DNA from 3 places in the Desulfonatronum thiodismutans genome. Region 2 is predicted to be linked to each of the others. Evidence: predicted binding sites of a transcription regulator. Region 2 holds the regulator's gene; each other region holds the start of a gene.
The links. The regulator sigma-54, encoded in region 2, starts transcription at its own class of promoters, with help from an activator protein. The targets are predictions, from matches to a motif close to CTGGCACGGNNNNTGCTT.
Positions count from the first base shown of each region.

Region 1 (4,507 bases), on a different contig from region 2:
AGATGGCGATGGCCTTGGGATGGAACAGTTCGTAGGCCTCCCTGATGGCCTGCTTGAGCTTCTTTTCCCCGCCGAAGACGATGTCGTTTTCGTTCATGTCCGTAGAGAAGGCGTAGGGCATGAAGTTTTCTTCGGCATCCGTCTCGGTGTAGGTTTGGTTGCGCCGGGTCAACCAGGAGTAGAATCCGCAGCCGATGGGCCCGTGGGTGATGTTCACAATGTCCCGTGTCGGGCCGAGAATAACGCCCTTGCACCCGGCGTAGGTGCATCCGCGCATGGTGATGATGCCCGGGATGGTCCGGACGTTGGCGCCCATTTCCGGAGTCTCCGCGCCTTCGGCCTCCTTGACCATGATCTGCTTGGCCCGCTTCCGGGCCACCTTGGTCGGATATTTTTTCAGAAGATCCTGAACCAAATCGGTTGGATCCATCTGAACGATTTTTTTCTTCTTCGTGATTGTGGTCATGCTTCCTCCTGGCAGGGCCTAGCTTACCTACTCAATTTTGAGACAGTCCTCACATGACGACAGTTCGTTCAAAAACCCCAAGTGCAAGGAGCAAGAGAAAATCAAGGTCGAAGCGTATTTCTTCATACGTGAGAGTTTGATTTTCTTGCGGCGACGCGGCAATTGGGAGTTTTTCAACGGACTGCTAGTCTATGGATTTGTTTCCCTTTTCCCCAGTGCGCACCCGGACGGAGTCAAAGACCGGGCTGACGAATATCTTCCCGTCGCCGGGCTTGCCGGTTTTGTTCACGTCCATGATCGTGCTCACCACGTCTTCTACCTGGTCGTCCGTGACGACCACGGAAAAAACGCGCTTGGGGTACAGCCTGCCCTTCTCTCCAAGCAGCTCGGCGGCTTCCTCATATCCCTTTTCCGCGCCCTTGAGCAGAGCGGAATTGATCAATCCCTTGCCCCGGCCCTGGGCCTCCAGAGCGAAGAACGCGGGCACGCCGGCTTCGGCCAGAGCTTCCTTGGTCTTGTTGACCATGTTCATCCGGATGACGGCGGTGATCTCCTTCATACCCCGACCCCCTTCAGGTCCGCGCCTTCGGTTTCCTTGATCCCGGAGCTGATGGTGTACATTTCCTCCACCGGGCTGAGAAAAACCTTCCCGTCGCCAAATGCGCCCTTTTCCCCGGTTCGGGCCGCTTCCATGATCGTCTTGACTACGAAGTCCTTGTCCTTTTCGCCGACCACGCTCATCAGCAGGACCTTGGGAATCTCGTCGTAGGTGATCTCCCCTATCTTGATGCCGCGCTGCTTGCCGCGACCGGCCACGGAAAACTTGGTCACCGCCGGATACCCGGCATCCATCAACGCTTTTAAAACCGCATCCACCCTTTCGGGCCGGACAATCGCTCGGACCATGATCAACATATCGCTTCTCCCTTATGGTTGGTTGAAATGTGGGCAACTATACAGCGGATTAATCCGAATAATCAGAGATCTAGTTGGCGATGCCGTAATCAATAAGCAGTTTTTCCAGTTCATCGATTTCCATTGGTTTGGGCACGATGAACATCTCGTTGCCGTCGATCTTCTTGGCCAGGGTGCGGTATTCATCGGCCTGGGGATGTTTGGGATCAAAGTCGATGACCGTCTTGCGATTGATCTCCGCCCGCTGGACCATGTTTTCTCGAGGCACGAAGTGAATCATTTGTGTTCCCAGACGCTTGGCCAGCTCCTCGATCATCTCCCGTTCGTTGTCCACATTACGACTGTTGCAGATCAGCCCTCCCAGGCGCACCCCGCCTGCCTCGGCGAATTTTACGATGCCTTTGCAGATGTTGTTGGCCGCGTACATGGCCATCATTTCACCGGAAACCACAATGTAGATTTCCTGGGCCTTGCCTTCGCGAATGGGCATGGCGAATCCGCCGCAAACCACGTCGCCCAGGACGTCGTAAAAGACGTAGTCCAGGTTCTTGTCTTCCTTGTAGGCCCCGAGCTGTTCCAGCAGGTTGATGCTGGTGATGATCCCCCGGCCCGCGCAGCCCACGCCAGGCTCCGGACCTCCGGATTCAGTGCAGACGGTTCCGGCAAAGCCGTCCAGCAGCACATCGTCCAGTTCCACGTCCTCACCCTCTTCCCGCAGGGTATCCAAGACCGTTCGCTGATGCAGACCGTGGAGCAGCAAACGGGTGGAGTCCGCCTTGGGATCACAGCCTACGATCATCACCTTGCGACCCATTTCGCCGAGAGCGGCCACGGTATTCTGCGTCGTGGTGGATTTTCCGATCCCGCCCTTTCCATAAATAGCAACCTTGCGCATACGTTCCTCCCGGAGATTGAGTGTTGAGAATGCAAGCCATAGGGCAAGGAGCATGCCAGAGGCGAAAACCAAATCGCCAGAACTAATTAAAATTAATTATTTTAGATTTTTGAAGTATTGTTTTGCCGAAACGAGTTCAGCTGGTCTCCCATGCAGACCCGACAAAGGTGAGCAACAATTTTGTAAGACGCCACGGTTTTGTAGGAGCCCGTGATTATGTAGGGGCACGGCGCGCCGTGCCCCTACAGGTTAGCGAGAATGTTGCGGGGTGATGGCCAGGGCACGGAATTCCGTAGGGGCACGGCGCGCCGTGCCCCTACAGGTTGGCGGTGGAAACGTGGTAAACGTACCCTGGCACCGATCCTGCTTGTTCCGGTCAAGGGGCGTGATAGTCAGGCCCGAAACAACGACAAGGAAACCATATGCTCATCGACAGTACATTGCGCGAAGGCGCGCAGATGTTCGGCGTCTACTTCTCGGACGCCCAGCGCCGGGACATCCTCTCCGGGTTGATCCAGGCAGGGATAGACGAAGTGGAGATCGGCTGGGTAGGGCAGGACGGGCTGGAGGATCTGCTCCGGCACGGAAGAAAGGAATATCCGTCCGAACGGACCAGACTTACGGTTTGGTCGCCGCTACGGTTGCTTGATCTGGATCGCATGAACGCCATGGGCGTCAGGCGCATCCAGTTCGGCGTCCCGGTTTCGGACGCCCACATTGAGCATCGGCTTGGCACGGATCGGGCAGGACTATTGCTTCGACTTCAAAACATATTGCGCCGAGCAGCGGAGTTGGAGATGGCGTTCGTCGGGGTCGGGCTGGAGGACGTATCCCGGGCGAACCGGGATTTCGCTTTGCAGGTCGTTCGGGTGGTGGAGGAATGCGGAGGCAGGCGGGTTCGCCTTTCAGACACCGTGGGCCTGCTCACGCCGCTGGAAACGGCGGAACTGACACGCTGGTTCACGGACCGGACCGAATTGGCAATTGGATTTCACGGCCATGACGACTTCGGCATGGCCACGGCCAACGCCATCACCGCCCTGGCCTCGGGGGCCGAAAGCGTGGATGTGTCCGTGCTGGGAATCGGGGAACGGGCCGGGATCGCGGCCCTGGAAGAGGTCGCCGGTCACCTGAACCTCAGGCGGGGAGCCGGCTATGATTTGAAGCAGTGCGCCCGCCTGGCCCGTATGGTCGCCGAGGCGGCCCAGGTGCCCCTGGCCCGGAACAAGGCCCTGGTCGGAGAGGATCTGTTCGCCTGCGAAACCGGGTTGCACCTGCAAGGGTTGTCGAAAGACCAAAGCCTGTTCGAACCCTATGCCCCGGAAAAAATCGGCGCAAGCAGAAAGCTGGGTCTGGGCGACAAAATCGGAAAGTCAGCCGTCCGCCACGCCGCCCACCAGCAAGGCATCGCCGTGCCCAGTCACGGAATCGAAAACTTGACCCGCCGCGTCCGTCTCCTTTCTCAGGCTTTGGCTCGACCACTGTTTAACGAAGAGTTCAGGGCCTTGGCCATGACCGCTGACTCCGCGGCCTCAAGCTCAGAGTCATGCTACGCCCCCTAAAGAATCCTCGCGCATGTCCGATAAAGACTTGGAGGCATCGTTTTTTTCATCAGCCAACAAGGAGGTTTTATGGAACTTGGAACAGCAGCGCAAAGTCAAACAGGCATCGCCATGATGGCGCAGACCCTGCAAAACGCTACCATGGGGGCGGATATCGTCACCAAAACTCTCGGAGCGGTCAATCAGCTCAATGCCGGGGCAGGTGGCGCGGCACAACCCGTAGACACCAGGGCGGTGGCTGAAGCTACCGGAAAGGGTCTGAGGATCGACGCGGCGGTATAAATCCAGAACCAATCCCTCACGATGCCGCTTTCATGAAGCGCGGAGAGCAACGATTTCGATTATTCGTCAACCTGATAAAATGGGATGACGACGGATGAAGTCGGCTTTCCGCCAAAACAACCGGCCGGTCGCGGGAGTCCCGTGACCGGCCGGATGTTTTTTGAATCCGTGCTAAATATCACCATCCATTCTTGTGCACCCGGTCCGCTTTGAAACGATCCTTATGCGTGAACTCCTGGGCGGGCCAGCCCAGAGGCACGATGGCATGGGCTTCCACGCCGCCAGGCAGGCCGAGAATCCGGCGGACGGCGTCCATCCGTTCCAGGATCGGAGCGACCCCGGTCCAGACCGTGCCCAGGCCCAGCCCCCTGGCGGCCAGGAGCAGGT
Region 1 is NZ_JPIK01000011.1:152,104-156,610, forward strand. Features, by position in the region: gene nifD (nitrogenase molybdenum-iron protein alpha chain) at 1-466, opposite strand, end outside; gene GY33_RS0108415 (P-II family nitrogen regulator) at 651-1,025, opposite strand; gene GY33_RS0108420 (P-II family nitrogen regulator) at 1,022-1,381, opposite strand; gene nifH (nitrogenase iron protein) at 1,452-2,276, opposite strand; gene GY33_RS0108430 (LeuA family protein) at 2,699-3,838, shown strand; gene GY33_RS0108435 (hypothetical protein) at 3,908-4,120, shown strand; gene GY33_RS0108440 (nitroreductase family protein) at 4,299-4,507, opposite strand, start outside.
Region 1: GY33_RS0108430 (LeuA family protein) is a predicted target of sigma-54. The motif match lies at 2,628-2,645, and genes of this name have one in related genera.

Region 2 (4,507 bases):
CATCCTCCTGGATCGCCAGGGGCTGCAACTCCGCTCGCAGCGGGGTGACGTGGACCTGAACACCTGGGTGGTCAACGCCGAGGGCGGAGTGGAAGTGATCATCGCCAAAGACAGTTTCGGACACGGTTTGTAGATGGAAACTCGGTTTTCATTGCCCCGGCTTTTGAGGGTTCCGTTTCTGGTCGTCTTGGTTACGCTGTTTCTGCTTCCCGGCTGGAGTTCTTCCGCGGAAGATGAGGCCATCCCGACGCGGATCACGGCCGAGCGGTTGCGCTACTCCCATCGCGACCATCAGATCGAGTTTATCGGGGACGTGCGGGTGGACAGACCGAATTTTCAGCTCCGCTCGGAACGGCTGGTAGTGCTTTTGCGAACCCTTCCCCGGGAAGCCCGGCCCGAGGGCATGGTTCCGGAACAGGATATGGAAGCTCAAGTGGACATTGAACAAATGATCGCCTTTGGCCAGGTTTTTTTGAAGCACGAAGACCGTGTCGGTCACGGCGACATGGCCACCTATTGGGTGGACCAGGGCGTCCTGCGCCTGGAGGGCAACGCCCGGGTGGAAGAAGGCGGGACCCGATTGGAAGGCAACGTGATTACGCTCAATGTTGAAGAAAGAGAGGTGGATGTGCAGGGACGCACAGATCGTCGAGTGGAAGGAATGTTTCTTTTGCCTCGCGAGCAGGGGGCACGGTGAAGGCCCTTCTCTCCGGCAAGAGTCTGCGCAAAAGCTTCGGCCAGAAAGAGGTGGTCCGGGATATTTCCATTCGGGTCGAGCAGGGGGAGATCGTTGGCCTTTTAGGTCCCAACGGAGCCGGGAAGACCACCACGTTCTACATGCTGGTCGGGGTGATCAAGCCCACCAGCGGGGTGGTGGATCTGGACGGAAGGCGAATCACCACTTGGCCGCTGCATGAGCGGGCCCGGTTGGGGCTGAGCTACCTGCCCCAGGAGAGTTCAGTCTTCAAAAAGCTGACCGTGATGCAGAATTTGCAGATCATTCTGGAGTACACGGACTTCACCCCGGTCATGCAGCGCAGAAAGGCCGAGGCCCTGCTGGAGGAACTGGGCATCGCCAAGCTGGCCGATCAGAAGGCCATGTTTCTTTCCGGCGGGGAGCGCCGCCGCCTGGAAATCGCCCGAGCCCTGATCCGCAATCCGAAATTCATGCTGCTGGACGAACCCTTCGCGGGCATCGACCCCCTGGCCGTGGACGACATCCAGGAGATTGTCATGTCCCTCAAGGAGCGGGGGATCGGGGTGTTGATTTCGGATCACAACGTCCGTGAAACGCTGAAGATTTGCGACAGGGCGTCCATTGTCTTCGAAGGACGGGCCATTTTTGAAGGGTCGCCGGAGGCCATCGTGGCTGACTCCATCGCTCGGAAGGTCTATCTCGGTGAGGACTTTTGCTTATGATTGCTCAACAACCTGGAATGGCTTTCCAACCGTTCAGTCCGATTATGGAGGCGAGAACGCGACATGGCTCTTGAACTGCGCCAGCAACTGAAGTTGACGCAGCAGTTGGTGATGACCCCCCAACTGCAACAAGCCATCAAGCTGCTTCAGCTTTCCAGACTGGAGTTGGTGGAAAGCATCCAGCAGGAATTGCTGGAAAATCCTGTATTGGAGATCGTGCCGGAAAGCATAGACGAGGCTACGGAGACTCCGAAGAAGGACCCCGCCGAGGATCGGTTTCAGTCCGTAAACGTCGAGGAGCCTCGGCAGCTTCACGATTCGGAGTGGCAGGACTACCTGGGGGAATTTTCCAGCATCAGTCGACAGATCCAGGGTCGGGACTGGGAAGTCCCGGAAGAGGGCATGAGTTTCGAGGCCCGGCTGGCCGGCAAGTCCACGTTGATCGGTCATCTTTCGTGGCAGTTGCGGCTTTCGGCCCTATCGGCGCGGGAACTTGCCGTCAGCGAGGTGATCCTTGGCAACCTGGATGCCGTGGGGTATCTTTGCGAATCAATCGAGGACATCGCCGCCATGGCCGGCTGCGAGACGGAGGAGGCGGAGCGGATCCTGCGGATCATGCAACGTCTGGACCCCGTGGGGATCTGCGCCAGAAACCTGAGGGAGTGCCTGCTGATCCAGATGGACGAACTGGGTCTGGACGACCCGATTCTGGTTTCCCTGGTCAAGGACCATCTGGAAGAGCTGGAAAAACGGCGCTACAAGCCGTTGGCCAAGAAGTTCAAGCTCTCCATGGAGGAAATCAAACACTACCTGGACTGCATTCAGCGCCTGGATCCCATGCCCGGCAAGAGCTTTGGCTCCGAGGACCCTCAGTTCACCAGTCCGGATGTTTACATTCTCCAGCACGGCGGCGATTTCATCGTGGTTCTGAACGAAGACGAGATACCGGGCTTGATGATCAACGAGGCCTACGCCAAGGAGCTGTCCGTTCACGACAAGGGGGCCAAGGACTACATTCAGGAAAAGGTCCGATCAGCCCATTGGTTGATGAAAAGCCTGTACCAGCGCCAGCGGACCCTGCTCAAGGTCGCCGAAAGCATCGTCCGGTTCCAGATCGATTTTTTCCGTCATGGGGTGACGCATCTGAAGCCGATGATTCTCAAGGACGTGGCCCTGGACATCAACATGCACGAGTCCACGGTCAGCCGGATCACCACGAGCAAATACATGAGCACCCCCCACGGAACATATGAATTGAAATTTTTCTTTAACAGCGCCTTGGGTATGGACGACGGCTCGGAAGCCGGATCGGAAAGCGTCAAGGCGGAGATCAAGAAACTGATTTCCGAAGAGGATCCCAAGCGTCCGCTCAGCGACGAACTGATCTCACAACTGTTAAAGAAGTCCTTGGGCGTGAACATCGCCCGACGGACCGTGGCCAAGTATCGCATGGCGTTGAACATCGAGTCGTCTTCCAAGCGCAAGGCCATTTTTTAACCATCCCACATGCTCCCAACGGAGCGAATAACCTCAAACCAACCCAGAACGTTTTACTTTGGAGGTGTCGCATGGAAATAACTTTTACTTTCAAGAATTTCGAGCCGTCCAATCACCTCAAGGGCTACGCCCGCGAGCGCTTTAATAAGATCAACCGCTACCTGCGCCCTGAAGATCAGGGTGAACTGGCCGTCAACCTTTCCGTGGAAAAGTATCGGCATATGGCCGAGGTGATCCTTACAGGTAAGGACATGCATTTCTCCGCCACCACCGAAAGCGAGGACATGTACTCCACCATCGATCTGGTCCTGGACAAGCTTGAGGCCCAGGTGCGCAAGACCAAAGAGAAGAACAAGGACCATCGTCGCGGCCAGAAGGGCCAGTCCGCGCGGGTGGACGTGATCACCTTCACCGAGGATGAGACCGGCAAGCGAGCCCAGACCATCACGGAGACCGATAATTTCGAGCCCAAACCCATGTCCGTGGACGAAGCGGCCATGCAATTGGAAGCCCTGGGTAACGAGTTCCTGGTTTTCTTTAATGCGGACATCGAGCGCGTCAACGTTATCTACCGCCGGAAAAGCGGCGACTTCGGTCTGATCGACCCGGGAATCTAATCGATGGTCCTCAGGGATTTTTTGAGCAAGGACTTGCTGCTCCCCGAATTGCAAGCCAGGAACAAGGCGGAAGTGTTGGCGGAATTGGTCGCCGTGCTGGCCCAAAAGGAGCCGAGCCTGGACGCCGAAGCGGCTTTTCGGGTGCTCAAGGACCGGGAAAGTCTTGGGAGCACGGGCATCGGCGAGGGAGTGGCCATTCCCCACGGCAAGCTGGAGGGGCTGGAACGGATCGTATTGGTGGTCGGGCGCAGTGCCGAGGGCGTGGATTTTGACGCCCTGGATCGCAAGCCATGCCATATTTTTTTTATGGTCCTGGCCCCGGAACAGGTCGCCGGGATGCACCTGCGCATCCTAGCGTCCATAACCCGCCTGCTCAAGGACGAGGCCTTTCGGCACGCCTTCCTCACGGCCCAGGACAAGGAGCTTTTCTGGGACGCCCTCAGCTCGGCGTGAAGGTATTTGAACCGTCCACACCGTAGGGGCACGGCGCGCCGTGCCCCTACTAAAAGACAAACCGCGATGAGCACGTACCAAACGCAAAAATCCTGCGAACTCTGTCTGGTTATGATCGCCGGACAATCCGGAGCAGGCAAAAGTACGGTCCTGAATGTCTTTGAGGATCTGGGGTATTATTGCGTGGACGGTCTGCCCGCCGGGCTGGCTGGACAGTTGCTGACTCTGTCCGATGAGATGAAGCTGGATCAGTACGCCGGGGTGGCCTTGGGGCTGGATGTGCGGCAATCTGACTTCGCCCTGCAATGGGAGCAGTTCGTGGAGCGGATGGACCAGGCCGGGATGCGCCCGAAGCTGGTCTTTCTGGAAGCTCGGGACGCAGTGCTGATCCGGCGCTACGCCACCACCCGCCGCCCTCATCCCTTGGAAGCCCAGGGCATGGGGTTGGACCAGGCCATTTTCCGGGAGCGGGTCATGCTGGAGGGGTTGCGCAAGCACGCCGATTTGGTGGTGGATACGTC
Region 2 is NZ_JPIK01000004.1:327,217-331,723, reverse strand. Features, by position in the region: gene lptC (LPS export ABC transporter periplasmic protein LptC) at 1-133, shown strand, start outside; gene GY33_RS0102140 (LptA/OstA family protein) at 134-697, shown strand; gene lptB (LPS export ABC transporter ATP-binding protein) at 694-1,419, shown strand; gene rpoN (RNA polymerase factor sigma-54) at 1,483-2,916, shown strand; gene hpf (ribosome hibernation-promoting factor, HPF/YfiA family) at 2,988-3,533, shown strand; gene GY33_RS0102120 (PTS sugar transporter subunit IIA) at 3,537-3,986, shown strand; gene rapZ (RNase adapter RapZ) at 4,053-4,507, shown strand, end outside.

Region 3 (4,507 bases), on a different contig from region 2:
TGAGATCACCGCGGACATCCTCGGGCACGTGGACCCGGAAAGCGGGACGCCCACCGTGGATCTGATCCTGGACACGGCCGGTCAGAAAGGCACGGGCAAGTGGACCTCCCAGGTTGGCCTGGACCTGGGTGTGGCCATCCCCCAGATCGCCGAGGCGGTCTTTGCCCGCTTCCTCTCCGCGATCAAAGATGAACGGGTCGCGGCCGGTCCCTACCTTTCCGGCCCTGGCAAGGCTGCCTCGCAAGGCAGTGACGGCGACATGTCCGCAGTAGTGGATCAATTGGAAAAAGCCGTTTACGCGGCCAAGATCTGCTCCTACGCCCAGGGCTTTCAACTTTTGCGCGCGGCGTCGATGGAATATGGATGGAATCTGAATTTCGGGGAGATCGCCCTGCTCTGGCGGGAAGGATGCATCATCCGGGCCCGCTTTCTGGGCACAATCAAGGAGGCCTACGACGCTGACCCGGATCTGGCCAACCTGGTGCTGGCTCCGTACTTCCGCGAAGTCCTGGCCGGGGCTCAGGCGGCGTGGCGTACGGTTCTGAAAACTGCCGTGGACCTGGGCGTTCCGGCCCCGGTAATGGCCGCGTCCCTGTGCTACTATGACGGCTACCGCTGCGAACGCCTCCCGGCCAACCTGCTCCAGGCCCAACGCGACTACTTCGGCGCGCACACCTACGAGCGTGTGGACAAACCGAGAGGGGAGTTCTTCCACACCAACTGGACGGGAACGGGAGGCGAGACGGCGTCTTCGACGTATAACGTTTGATCGGACCTTCGACCTACCGCCTGAATCGGCGATCCCAGTCGAATTCCTTGGATGTGACCACGTTTTCCAGGCGGCGGATGCGTTTATCCAGGCGGTCGAATTTGCTTTTGATTCTGGATAGGCCTTCGTTCCTGGAGCGGGCGTAGGCCTGGTAGAAATCGCTTTCCTCGTCGTTGTTCAGGGGCAGTACGGGCTCGGGCTTGAGTAGGAACCCGGCCAGCAGGTAGATGCCCACCAGGGGCCAGAAGCCGGTGAAGAACATCAGCATCACGGCGATGACCCGGGTCCAGAACAGAGACACGTCGAAGTACCGGGCCAAGCCCTTGCACACCCCGAGAATCATGCCGCTCCTGGAGCGGTAGAGCCTATCCCGGCCCGCTTGATTGATCATTTTGGACCACCTTCATCGTTTTGGCGCATCAGGATGGATTCCAGGTTGTCCACCCGGGCGTCCAGTTTTTCCAAGCTTTGATAGATCTCCTGGATCATGCGGGCTTCGTCGGTCTCTTCCGGCGATAATCCTCCGTCCGGGCCGGAACGGAAATGGCGGATACCTGTGAGTACGATCACGCCCAGGAAGAAAACGATGATCAACGCCGTTCCGGCGAGAACCAGGGTGGTCAGAAAACCCATCATGGTCGTATTCCTTGGTTGTGGTTGGGGAGTAGGCAACCGGCTAGAGGCCGATTAGAGCCCCGTCTGGTCAGGCCCGGACGGAGCAGCGTTTCTGGCGCGCAAGGAGGCCAGTTCGCGTTCGATATCCTCGTCCGCGGCCAACTTGGCGAATTTTTCCTCCAGCGTAAAGGCCTCCTCACTTTTCCCCTGTCGTTGACGACTAGTTGAGGAGGTTGCCCAGGGACCGGCCAGATCTGCTTCGGCCTCCATCCGGTCGATGCGCTGCTCGAACTCCTCGAAGCGCAACATGGCCGCATGGGAGTCGGCCCGGCGCATATCCAGCCCGGCTCGCTTGCGGCCCTTGGCGCGCATGTGTCGCTGGATGAGAAGACGCTGTTTGTCCTTGGCCGAGAGCAGCTTTTCCTCCAGCGTGGCGATATCGGCCTTGTAGCCTTCGATAATTCCCTCGCTTTCGGCCAACTCCCCGGCCAACCGATCTGCCTTGGCCTCCAGCTCCCGTTTCTCCAGCAGAGCCTCTCTTGCCAAGTCTTCGTAGCCCTTGTCCACGGCCAAGGCGGCTTTATCTCCCCAGCCCAGCACCTTGGCGTCAACCTGTTCCCATTCCCGGCGAATTCTGACCGCCGTGGCCATGGCTCCGGCGCAGGAGGCCTTGAGTTCTACCAGGGTTTCCTCCATCTCCTGGATCATCAGGCGCAGAAGTTTTTCCGGATCCTCGGCCTTCTCCAGCATGGCGTTGATGTTGGAGCTGATGATATCTCGAAATCTGGTGAAAATACCCATACTATGGTCCTCCTTGCGGTTTCCGGGGCGATGTGGTCGTTTCTCGAAAAAGCATATGGCGTGCCAAAATATGATCATCCGGTATTTCAGTGTATTGCGGAAAAAGAATAGCGATGGTGCTTGACGAGCTCAGATACTATTCGGCAGAAAGAAACAATCTATGGCGAATATCACCACAAGCATCTCCACGATACCCGAAGCCCTGGGGGGTTCAGACGCCTTCCTAGCCTTGCAAGAGCACATTGTTGCCGTGGCCAAGGTGAACCGGCCCGTAATCATCGTCGGTGAGCGGGGTACGGGTAAGGAACTGGCCGCGATTCGGTTGCACTACCATTCCCATCGCTGGCAGGGGCCGCTGGTGGCCGTGAACTGCTCGGCTTTGTCCGAATCGCTTCTGGAATCCGAACTCTTCGGCCATGAGCCGGGAGCCTTCACCGGAGCGGTCCGGTTGCGGCGGGGTCGATTTGAGGCGGCGCACAAGGGTACCCTGTTTTTGGACGAAATCGGAACCATGCCCCTGAACATGCAGGAAAAGATTCTGCGCGTGGCCGAGTACCAAGTCGTGGAGCGCCTTGGCGGCTCCTCGCCCCTGGAGGTGGACGTCCGGATCATCGTGGCCACCAACGCCGATCTCGTCGCCCTGGCGGCCCAGGGGCGGTTTAAGCCCGACCTGCTGGACCGTTTGGCCTTTGAAGTCCTGCGCGTCCCGCCGCTCCGCGAGCGGCACGGTGACGCGGTACTGCTGGCCGAGCACTTCGCGGCCCGGATGGCCGTGGAACTGGGCCGTTTCGAACCGCCACGCCTGTCGGCGTCCGTGGTCAAGGCCCTGGAAACGTATTCCTGGCCGGGCAATGTACGGGAATTGAAAAACGTCGTGGAGCGGGCCGTGTTTCGGGCCGGTGACGCGACAGTGATCAAGGAGCTGACTCTGGACCCTTTTGCCGCGATGCCGTCAGCGGGAAGGGTCGCGACCGTTGGAAAAACAGCACATGAAGCATCATCCCCACGATCTCCTCTGTCCGACGCATCGACCGATCACGCCAGGACTCCGGAAGAGCCCATTCCCGAACAGCTCAGCCTGCCCGAAGCCGTGGACGAACTGGAACGCCGCCGCCTGCGCCAAGCATTACGCCAAGTCAGGTTCAACCAGCGTCGGGCCGCTGAAATCCTCGGCCTTCGCTATCATCAATTCCGCGGTCTGTACCGGAAACATAGGGAGGCTCTTGAGTTGGAGGGGGAAGCTGGCTCAAGAAAGTGATGAATCGTGGGGTGACGGTGAAAATAACTGTCACGGAACGCGGATCTGGTCACCCTACCGAGTGGGCTGGAAAACATTCGGATGATCCGGGCTGAGGGCAAAGGCATGGATTAGGAGCCAAGGCTTGCCGTTTATCAATCCGTCCGTGTGTTGCGTAAAGGATTCCGCCAGGTATTGGTTGTGTATGGTAATAACACATTTATTTTCTTCACGACCACACAAAGCGGCTTTTTTTCACTCACGCACTGAACAAGGAAAGCAAACCATGAACAATCAGATTAGATCCTTCTTGGAAAGGTGTTCCTTTGGCCCGAGTCTCGAAGACGCCGGCGTACGTTTTCGGCTTTGGGCTCCGGGAGCCAAACACGTGGACGTGGTCCTGACGGGAGAGGGAGCGGAGCGGAGCGTGGCCATGGCGGACGCTGGAAACGGCTGGCGCGAGGTTTTGGTTCCCGAGGCCGGGGTCGGCTCCTTGTATCATTTCAAGATCAACGGCGAGACTCTGGTCCCGGACCCGGGTTCGCGCTTTCAGCCTGAGGACGGCTTCGGGCCGAGCCAGGTGGTGGATACCGCCGGGTTCACCTGGGAGAATTCGGACTGGAAAGGGCGGCCCTGGGCGGAGACCGTGCTCTACGAGCTCCATGTGGGCACGTTCACGCCGGAAGGCACCTATGACGGAGTCCGCGCCCGCTTGCCATATCTCAAGGAACTGGGCGTCACGGCCGTGGAGCTGATGCCTCTGGCCGATTTTCCGGGTCGCCGCAATTGGGGGTATGACGGGGTGCTGCCCTTTGCCCCGGATTCGGTCTACGGCTCGCCTCAGGATTTGCGGCGTCTCATCGACGAGGCCCATGGGCTGGGGCTGATGGTTTTTCTGGACGTGGTCTACAATCATTTCGGCCCGGAAGGAAACTACCTCCATCTCTATGCTCCCCAGTTCTTCACCGAGGCCTACCAGACCCCCTGGGGATCGGCCATTGATTTTTCCGTGCGTCAGGTCCGGGACTTTTTTATTGCCAACGCCGTGTTCTGGCTGCGGGAGTATCGGTTTGACGGCCTACGCC
Region 3 is NZ_JPIK01000011.1:162,942-167,448, reverse strand. Features, by position in the region: gene gnd (decarboxylating NADP(+)-dependent phosphogluconate dehydrogenase) at 1-769, shown strand, start outside; gene pspC (envelope stress response membrane protein PspC) at 783-1,160, opposite strand; gene GY33_RS0108485 (envelope stress response membrane protein PspB) at 1,157-1,405, opposite strand; gene GY33_RS0108480 (PspA/IM30 family protein) at 1,457-2,185, opposite strand; gene GY33_RS0108475 (sigma 54-interacting transcriptional regulator) at 2,346-3,443, shown strand; gene treZ (malto-oligosyltrehalose trehalohydrolase) at 3,709-4,507, shown strand, end outside.
Region 3: GY33_RS0108480 (PspA/IM30 family protein) is a predicted target of sigma-54. The motif match lies at 2,235-2,252, and genes of this name have one in related genera.